DNA from 4 places in the Klebsiella ornithinolytica genome. Region 1 is predicted to be linked to each of the others. Evidence: predicted binding sites of a transcription regulator. Region 1 holds the regulator's gene; each other region holds the start of a gene.
What was found. The regulator Fur, encoded in region 1, represses iron uptake genes when iron is present. The targets are predictions, from matches to a motif close to ATAATAATGAGAACNACTATCAA.
Positions count from the first base shown of each region.

Region 2: the regulator Fur is predicted to act here: its motif matches at 1,229-1,251, upstream of fes (enterochelin esterase).
Region 3: the regulator Fur is predicted to act here: its motif matches at 958-980, upstream of sufA (Fe-S cluster assembly scaffold SufA).
Region 4: the regulator Fur is predicted to act here: its motif matches at 1,204-1,226, upstream of zupT (zinc transporter ZupT).

Region 1 is NZ_CP130153.1:3,949,524-3,951,727, forward strand. Features, by position in the region: gene ybfE (LexA regulated protein) at 1-210, shown strand, start outside; gene fldA (flavodoxin FldA) at 360-890, shown strand; gene fur (ferric iron uptake transcriptional regulator) at 1,183-1,635, shown strand; gene Q1L34_RS18880 (hypothetical protein) at 1,698-1,913, opposite strand; gene Q1L34_RS18885 (ChiQ/YbfN family lipoprotein) at 1,968-2,204, opposite strand, start outside.
Region 2 is NZ_CP130153.1:4,057,658-4,059,861, forward strand. Features, by position in the region: gene fes (enterochelin esterase) at 1-1,169, opposite strand, end outside; gene Q1L34_RS19395 (TonB-dependent siderophore receptor) at 1,427-2,204, shown strand, end outside.
Region 3 is NZ_CP130153.1:2,205,999-2,208,202, reverse strand. Features, by position in the region: gene sufB (Fe-S cluster assembly protein SufB) at 1-537, opposite strand, end outside; gene sufA (Fe-S cluster assembly scaffold SufA) at 540-917, opposite strand; gene Q1L34_RS10300 (hypothetical protein) at 1,685-2,002, shown strand; gene Q1L34_RS10295 (GlsB/YeaQ/YmgE family stress response membrane protein) at 2,166-2,204, opposite strand, start outside.
Region 4 is NZ_CP130153.1:694,084-696,287, forward strand. Features, by position in the region: gene ribB (3,4-dihydroxy-2-butanone-4-phosphate synthase) at 1-363, shown strand, start outside; gene zupT (zinc transporter ZupT) at 421-1,191, opposite strand; gene ygiD (4,5-DOPA-extradiol-dioxygenase) at 1,386-2,177, shown strand.

The DNA of each region.
Region 1 (2,204 bases):
TCGCGCGATGAACAACTGCGCATAAATAAACGCAATCAGCTCAAACGCGACAAAGTTCGCGGCCTGAAGCGTGTGGAGTTAAAACTCAACGCTGAAGCGGTTGATGCGCTCAACGAGCTGGCGGAAGCTCGCAATATGAACCGCAGCGATTTGATCGAAGAGATGCTGATGAACCAGCTGGCAACCCTGCACAGCCGGGATAAAGCCTGAAAATCCTCAAAAAAACACTTTCATGTAGCAGAGTGTGCAGTCGGGCGTGATTGCTGTTTCCGCGCCCTCCCCTGTTCTGCTATGATTGCCGTTATCTGCGGGCATTACGCCACTACCACATCATTAAGTTTCAAGAGGTTATTTTACTCATGGCAATCATCGGCATCTTTTTTGGCAGCGACACGGGCAACACCGAGAATATTGCAAAAATGATTCAGAAGCAGCTTGGTAAAGATGTTGCTGATGTTCACGACATTGCCAAGAGCAGCAAAGAAGATCTGGAAGCCTACGACATCCTGCTGCTCGGCATTCCGACCTGGTACTACGGTGAAGCTCAGTGCGACTGGGATGACTTTTTCCCGACGCTGGAAGAGGTCGACTTTAACGGTAAACTGGTTGCGCTGTTTGGCTGCGGCGATCAGGAAGACTACGCGGAATACTTCTGTGACGCGCTGGGCACCATCCGCGACATCATTGAACCGCGCGGCGCCACCATCGTTGGCCACTGGCCGACCGCGGGCTATCATTTTGAAGCCTCTAAAGGCCTGGCGGATGACGATCACTTCGTCGGCCTGGCTATCGATGAAGACCGCCAGCCGGAACTGACCAACGAACGCGTGACTCAGTGGGTTAAGCAGGTCTCTGAAGAGCTGCACCTCGAAGAAATCAAAAACGCCTGATGATTGTGCGGCGTTACCGTTAAGTTTCGCCGCATTAATAGATAGAAGCAATCAAACTAATAGCTACAAGTTTTTAACTTTTAATCACATATCTGTACAATGTCCTCTGATTTAACGAGGTCAGGTGACGTAGTTTGTAGCTGGGACCTCGTTTTTGACAGCATACAAGGCCCGATACTTGCAGTTTTCATTTAACGATGGCAGTTCTATAATGAGACGCATTGCATCGGGTGATTCTCTGTATTACTTCCGCTGATGGAAGTAGATCGTTTAGCAACAGGACAGATTCCGCATGACTGACAACAATACCGCATTAAAGAAGGCTGGCCTGAAAGTCACACTTCCACGATTAAAAATCCTGGAAGTCCTGCAGGAACCGGATAACCATCACGTCAGTGCGGAAGATTTATACAAGCGCCTGATCGACATGGGTGAAGAGATTGGTCTCGCTACCGTTTATCGCGTGCTGAACCAGTTTGATGATGCTGGCATTGTGACTCGCCACAACTTCGAAGGCGGTAAATCTGTTTTCGAACTGACCCAGCAGCACCATCACGATCATCTTATTTGTCTCGATTGTGGCAAAGTGATCGAATTCAGCGATGAGTCTATCGAAGCGCGTCAGCGTGAAATCGCCCACCGCCACGGCATCCGTCTGACCAACCACAGTCTGTACCTTTACGGTCACTGTGCGGAAGGCGACTGCCGCGAAGATGAACATGCACACGACGCGCTGGAAAAGTAATTTCCCACCGCGTGGACCACAAAAAGCCAACCTGACGGTTGGCTTTTTTTATGTGCAAACGCCTACCCTTTTCTGCGCGCGGTATGCTCGTCGAAAGCACGGGTAAACGGTTCCTCATCCCAGCGGTTTGCCAGCGCTTCTCGTACCAGAGCCTGTTGGGTTTTCGGTACCATTCCACCTAATGGTGGGTCGGTATCAAGATTGGTGGGGAATGCGTAGCCCCGGGCAGCCACGGCAATCAGTGCCTGAACATCGCCACAGGATTGCGCGCCATGCAAAACGCCTGATGGTTAACATCAGGCGTTTTTACTGACAGGAGCTGGCGCCCGCGATCAGGGCCTGGTGTTGTTGCTGCGAATCTCTTTCCAGATACGATCGCAACGCGCTTTCACCGCCTGGTCATTGCCGGTACGGGTCGCCTGAATACACTGTTGGTAATCCAGAACGCGCACGCTTTCCTGGCTGGCAAACGCCTGATGCTGTTTATCTTCTTTCAGCACGTCGAGAACGCTCTGGCAGGCCTGAACCTTATCCGGATTCCCTTCCGCCGTATTGATACAGGCGCTGTA
Region 2 (2,204 bases), 110 kb from region 1:
AGCCCAGCCGTCAGCCCACCACGCCAGCAAAGCGCATCGTGCCCGCCGTCAACCTGACGCCAGAAAATCGTCTGCTGTGTCTGCTGTAGTTGTGATAAAAGCGCCTGATTGGCGCGAAAAATAAGCGGCTCACGCTCTCCGGCTTCCAGCCAGATTCGCAGGCCGTGGGGGCGGAGCACGCCCTGGCTCAGGCGTTCGATCAGCAGGCCGGTTTGCGCGCCACCGCGATGCGGCCACCAGTAGGAACCAGACTGACTCAGCACGCAGCCAAAGCGCTGCGGCCAGTACAGCGCGGCAAACATTGCCGCCAGGCCGCCAAAGCTCTGACCGGCGACCACGGTGCGATCGGCGCGGTCGCTAAAAGGCGCGATTTGGTGTACCCGAGGCAGTAGCTCTTCCTGCACCGCCAGCCAGAAATCGGCGTGACAGGGCAGCTCCCGACTCCGGTGTTCGTTGTCGATAACATCAATCAGCAGATAGACCGCAGGCGGCAGTTTTGCCTCGCGCGTCAGCCCGGCCAGTGCGGACCAAACCGGCATACTCTCGGCCCAGAACTGGCCATCAAGCAGTACCGCCAGCGGACGCTCTGCGGCAACGGCCTCACCGGTGGTGTAAACCCATATCCGCCGCGTGTTACCCAGCCGGGCGCTGTGCCATTCAATGCACACTGGCGGTTGATAAGGTGTATTCCGCAGCGACCAGCCGGGTTGTTCCGGCGCCAGCGGCAGCTCCAGCGCCGAAACCGCATGGCCGCGTCCGCCTTTCCAGCTTTTCGGGTTTAACGGATCGGCTATCGCCCGCGGCAGCAGTCTGCGCCAGCCTTCCCGCAGCAGCGTACGGTCCGGGCTACCGCCGTTGAAAATCTCAGGGGCAAAATCGTCATCGCGATCGGAGGGAATAAAGCAGTAGCTGCCGCGCCAGGCGGGCGACAGCGTGGTTTGCCATTGCCAGGCATCGGTACCGGGCACGCGCTTCAGGGTTTGCGGCACGGCATTTTGATGATGGTCGGTGACGCCGGTGATGTAAATCCACACCCGCTTCGTCAACGAGGTCTCTTCGCTGCCCGCCGGATCTCGCCACCAGAAGGTCACCCGATAGCCATCGCCAACGGCCTCAGCCTGCGGACCGGAGATCCCCTGCCACCAGTCATCACTTCCTGTCATTAACATTCCGTCATTAACCCTATGTTTACCGTGATTTTTCTCAATAAACGTAATTTTTATTGATAATATTATTGATAACTATTTGCATTTGCAATAGCGTATTACCGCGCTTTGGGAAGAGTCACTTCTAATTACACATGTCAGAAAGGGCCATTTGGTCAGCGATGGAATGCCTTCGCCCTCTACTGACCACATTTCTGCCGCCTCCCCTCCCGGTGGGAAGGGGTTTCAGGGGCATGCGGCAACGGAAAGCAGGACGTAAAATGAATAACAAGATCAAATCTTTGACCTTGCTGGTCAATCTGGGAATTTATGGGGTCGCCTTCCCGCTGTGTGCGGAAGAGACCCTCGACAGTAAAAAAACGGCTACCGAAGAGACGATGGTGGTTACTGCCGCCGAACAAAACCTGCAGGCGCCGGGCGTATCGACGATCACCGCCGAGGAAATTCGTAAACGTCCCCCCGCTCGCGATGTCTCCGAAATTATCCGCACCATGCCGGGCGTTAACCTGACCGGCAACTCCACCAGCGGCCAGCGCGGTAACAACCGCCAGATTGATATCCGCGGCATGGGCCCGGAAAATACCCTGATCCTGATTGATGGCAAACCGGTCACCAGCCGTAACTCCATCCGCCTGGGCTGGCGCGGCGAGCGCGATACCCGCGGCGATACCAACTGGGTCCCACCGGAGCTGATTGAGCGCATTGAAGTCATTCGTGGACCGGCGGCGGTACGCTACGGCAACGGCGCCGCGGGCGGCGTGGTCAATATCATCACCAAAAAAGGTGATAACGAGTGGCACGGTTCATGGAACACCTACATGAACGCCCCGGAGCACAAAGATGAAGGCTCCACCAAACGCACCAACTTCAGCCTGAACGGCCCGCTGGGCGGCGACTTCAGTTTCCGCCTGTTAGGCAACCTCGATAAAACCCAGGCCGATGCCTGGGATATCAACCAGGGCCATCAGTCAGAACGTACCGGTATTTACGCCGATACGCTACCGGCCGGCCGTGAAGGGGTGGAGAACAAAAATATCA
Region 3 (2,204 bases), 1.7 Mb from region 1:
CAGCTCCGGGTGGTCGTGGATCGCTTCACCAAACGAACAGAAAATAATCCCCTGCTCCGCCAGTTTTTCCCGGTAGGTTGTCGCTACCGAGACGGAGTCGAAAATCGCATCAACCGCGACTTCACGCCCTTCGCGTACCGGCACGCCCAGCAGGTTAAAGGCCTCTTCGACTTCCTGAGTCAGATAGGCGCCGGGGCCGGTTTGCTGCACCGCACCAGGCTCAGAAGCGCAGGTGTCGTCGCAGTTACCGCAGGACGGCGCCGAGTAATAGCTGTAATCCTGGTAGTTGAGCTTTTCATAATGCGCTTTCAACCAGTGCGGCTCCTCCATCTCCAGCCAGGCGTGATATGCCTTTAGCCGGAATTCGAGCATCCACTCGGGCTCGTTGCGGCGGGCGGAAATGGCGCGCACCACCTCTTCGTTGATGCCTTTCGCCAGCTCATCGGTCTTTAAGCGGGTAAAAAAGCCTTCTTTATAATTGAGCGGCCCGTCGGACCAGGTTTTGACATCGTCAGTTGCTTCAGTATTACGAGACATAGTTACTCCGCCTGAACCCCAAAGCTTTCGCCGCAGCCACATTCGTGCTGTGCTTTCGGGTTATGAAACTTAAAGATTTCATTTAATCCTTCCCGAACATAATCCAGCTCCGTCCCATCGATAAACGGCATAGCCTGCAGCGGTGCCCAGAGTTTCGCCCCGTCGCGCTCAAACAGCAGGTCGTCTTCTGCCGGCTCGGCAATCAACTCGAGTACGTAACCAAACCCGGCGCAGCCGCTGGTTTTGATCCCCAGACGCAACCCCTGCTTATCGGGCTGTTGACTCACCAGATCGCGAATATGGGCGGCTGCCGCTGGGGTCATCATCAGACCCCGCCAGCTAAATTCATCGGGATTGAAGGTTCCTGTATCTAATTCCATCGCTCTACCTCATTGGTTAGCGCCATAAGGGCATACGACCATGTTAATGATAACGATTATCACTTCAACCCAGCCGGAGAAGGGATATTCCCCTTGCGAACCCTTTTATCTCGCTTTTTATAAGCATAGACCCTCCCCCGCAGGTTATCAGGTGACTATTTTGTAATTTAATATATTGATAAATAATAAGTTATTTAGTGTTTTGCGGAGGTATGGCGGGCAATGGGAAAGGTGCATCGGAAATACCTATTTTTGAAATCGAAAAGAGTCCATTCAGCATCCGTAGCACTTACTGTCAAATCAATAGCTTGTTATTTGTACCGGACGACGACAAGGCGCTATCGGATCTACCCCTTTAGCATTATCTATAACCATCCTTCTGGATGGCTATTTGTTATCCGGTAAAGCGAAGCGGTTATCATGTTAAATTCGGACAAAAACCAGGAATAAAGGTTTTTTCTCTACTGGTAAATTGATGTACAATTCCCGCCTAAATTTCCTACAGTTTTCGGCCCTGTGTCGGAGGCACTGCTTACCTGGAGTTTGTCCGTACAGGATGATAGATATCAGTATTATGTCGATGTGCATGGTGGTACTGCTGGTGATGAGCGTACTGCTGAACTAAGCCAGCCACAAACCCTGCCTGCCACGCCGGAGCTTCACATTCGTTATGAAATGAGGAGTTTTGGAGGATTCGCCCGCCGTGGGATTGTTCGTCAATGACCTTGCCTCTAAGATTCCAGCCACATTCCAACGAGGTAACGAAGATGAAAGGAACAATCATTGCTCTGTTAGCCACCGCGTCAATTGTCGCGGCCAGTGCATTTGCGGCAGATAAAAATGACGGCCCTGCTCCCGCCGGTAATAATGCCGGACAGCCGGTGATGGACATGCCGCAAGGGCGTGGTCCAATGCCTATGCCTCTGCCGCCATTCCCGCCGAGAAAACCGGTATTATTCTCTGCAACGGTTGCCACCGATAACCCGGTTGAGACCATTAATAAACTGACCGCGCTGATCCCGACAGGTAGCGCGAAACATTATGAAGTGCGCGTGGAAGTCGTTCCCGCTCCCGATATGCCCTGAGTTATCCTGGGGTCATATACCGGTAGCCTTGAGCGGCTGATGTCAGCCTCATAAAAAAAGCTGCCAGTGAACGTGGCAGCTTTTATTTTGCGTCTTCTTTAGTGCTCAATATCTATATCCTCACCACCGACGGCAATGAGGATGCGGGTATGATGACGGTATATTAACTCTTAATCTTTCTGTAGATAAACAGTACCACTAA
Region 4 (2,204 bases), 2.3 Mb from region 1:
ACCATCGAAGCTGCAGCAGGCGTCACCACCGGCGTTTCCGCCGCTGACCGCGTGACCACCGTGCGCGCGGCCATTGCCGACGGCGCTAAACCTTCCGATCTCAACCGTCCAGGCCATGTCTTCCCGCTGCGTGCGCAGCCGGGCGGCGTGTTGACCCGCGGTGGTCATACTGAAGCGACCATCGATCTGGTGACGCTGGCGGGCTTTAAGCCGGCTGGCGTGCTGTGTGAACTGACGAACGACGATGGCACTATGGCGCGGGCGCCAGAGTGCATTGCGTTCGCACAGAAGCAGAATATGGCCGTGGTCACCATTGAAGATCTGGTGGCCTATCGCCGCGCACATGAGCGCAAAGCCAGCTGATTCTGGCCCCGCCTCATGACAAAGCCCACCTCAGCGTGGGCTTTGTTGTTTTTGCCATCAGCCAATGCCCATTGCCTGCAGCGCAACCAGACTTAATCCCATCACCGACATGCCGCACAGTACGCCATAGCTTGGGTTGCTCTGCGGATCGATCTCTTTTGCCAGCGGCATCAGCTCATCGACCGACAGCGCCACCATGATCCCGGCAACGGCGGCCATAATGGCGCCCATTATGACCGGTGACACCAGACTTCCGAGGATCAGCCAGGCCAGCAGGCCGCCGAGAATTTCCGCCATACCGGAAAGCCCTGCCCAGAGTACCGCCTTATACCGTGAACCGGTGGCGGCATAAACCGGCCCGGCCACCGCCAGCCCCTCGGGAATATTGTGTAAAGCGACCGCCAGCGCGACGCCCATGCCCAGCTCGAGGTTATTACTGGCCGTTACAAAGGTGGCGATCCCTTCCGGAAAGTTGTGCAGGCTGATGCCCAGAGTCAACAACATGGCGGTTCGGCGGAGGTTACGCGGACGCGGCATACCCGGCGACATTAGATCCTGCGGATGCGCGTGGGGCAGCATACGGTCAAGCGCAAAGTATCCCAGCAGGCCGATGACAAACATGCCGTAACCGAGCAGCGGCGACATGCCCTCCGCGTTCAGCGCGGCGGGCAGCATCTCCATCAGCGAGATAAGCAGCATGATACCCGCGGCAAAGCCCAGGGAAAATCCCAGCAGCCGGTTGGATGGCTTCTGACCCAGGACGCCAAAAATAGCCCCGATGAATGTGGCGCTACCCGCCAGCAGCGTCAATATTAAGGGTGACGACATTATTCATTTCCTTTGATAATGATTATCATTAATGATATCCAGATTATCAGCTCACGACGAGAGGGCGATGCGACCCTTTACAGCGAATTACATTCAAATTTTCTGACGATCATCATCATGCTTATCTGAGTTTATCCTGATGCAAAAAAGCGTAATGTTGAGGCATCACAATTCCTCTGTTTAAGGATATCACCATGTCCCGTACCCGAATGCCAGCGTTGTTTTTAGGCCACGGCAGCCCGATGAACGTGCTGGAAGATAACGTCTATACCCGCGCCTGGCGGCAGCTGGGCGAAACATTGCCGCGGCCAAAAGCTATCGTTGTAGTCTCTGCGCACTGGTTTACTCGCGGTACCGGCGTCACGGCTATGGAAACGCCGAAGACGATCCACGATTTTGGCGGCTTCCCGCAGGCGCTGTACGATACGCATTACCCGGCTCCCGGTTCTCCTGAACTGGCGCAGCGTCTGGTTGAGCTGCTGGCGCCGGTGCCCGTGACCCTGGATAAAGAAGCCTGGGGCTTCGATCATGGCTCATGGGGCGTGCTGATAAAAATGTACCCCGATGCGGATATCCCGATGGTGCAGCTGAGCATCGACAGCACCAAACCGGCAGCCTGGCATATGGAAATGGGACGTAAGCTGGCGGCGCTACGCGATGAAGGTATCATGCTGGTGGCGAGCGGTAACGTGGTGCATAACCTGAGAACGGCACGCTGGCATGGCGAGAGCACGCCTTACCCGTGGGCGGAATCATTTAATGACTACGTCAAGACCAACCTGAGCTGGAAGGGACCGGTTGCAGAGCATCCGCTGGTGAACTATCTGGCGCATGAGGGCGGATCGCTTTCTAATCCGACGGCGGATCACTTCCTGCCGCTGCTCTACGTTCTGGGTACCTGGGACGGTGAAGAGCCGATAACTATTCCGGTGGAAGGGATGGAGATGGGATCGCTGAGCATGCTGTCGGTGCTGATTGGGGCGTAGAAGGTAGCGGAAAAACCCCGGCAGGCG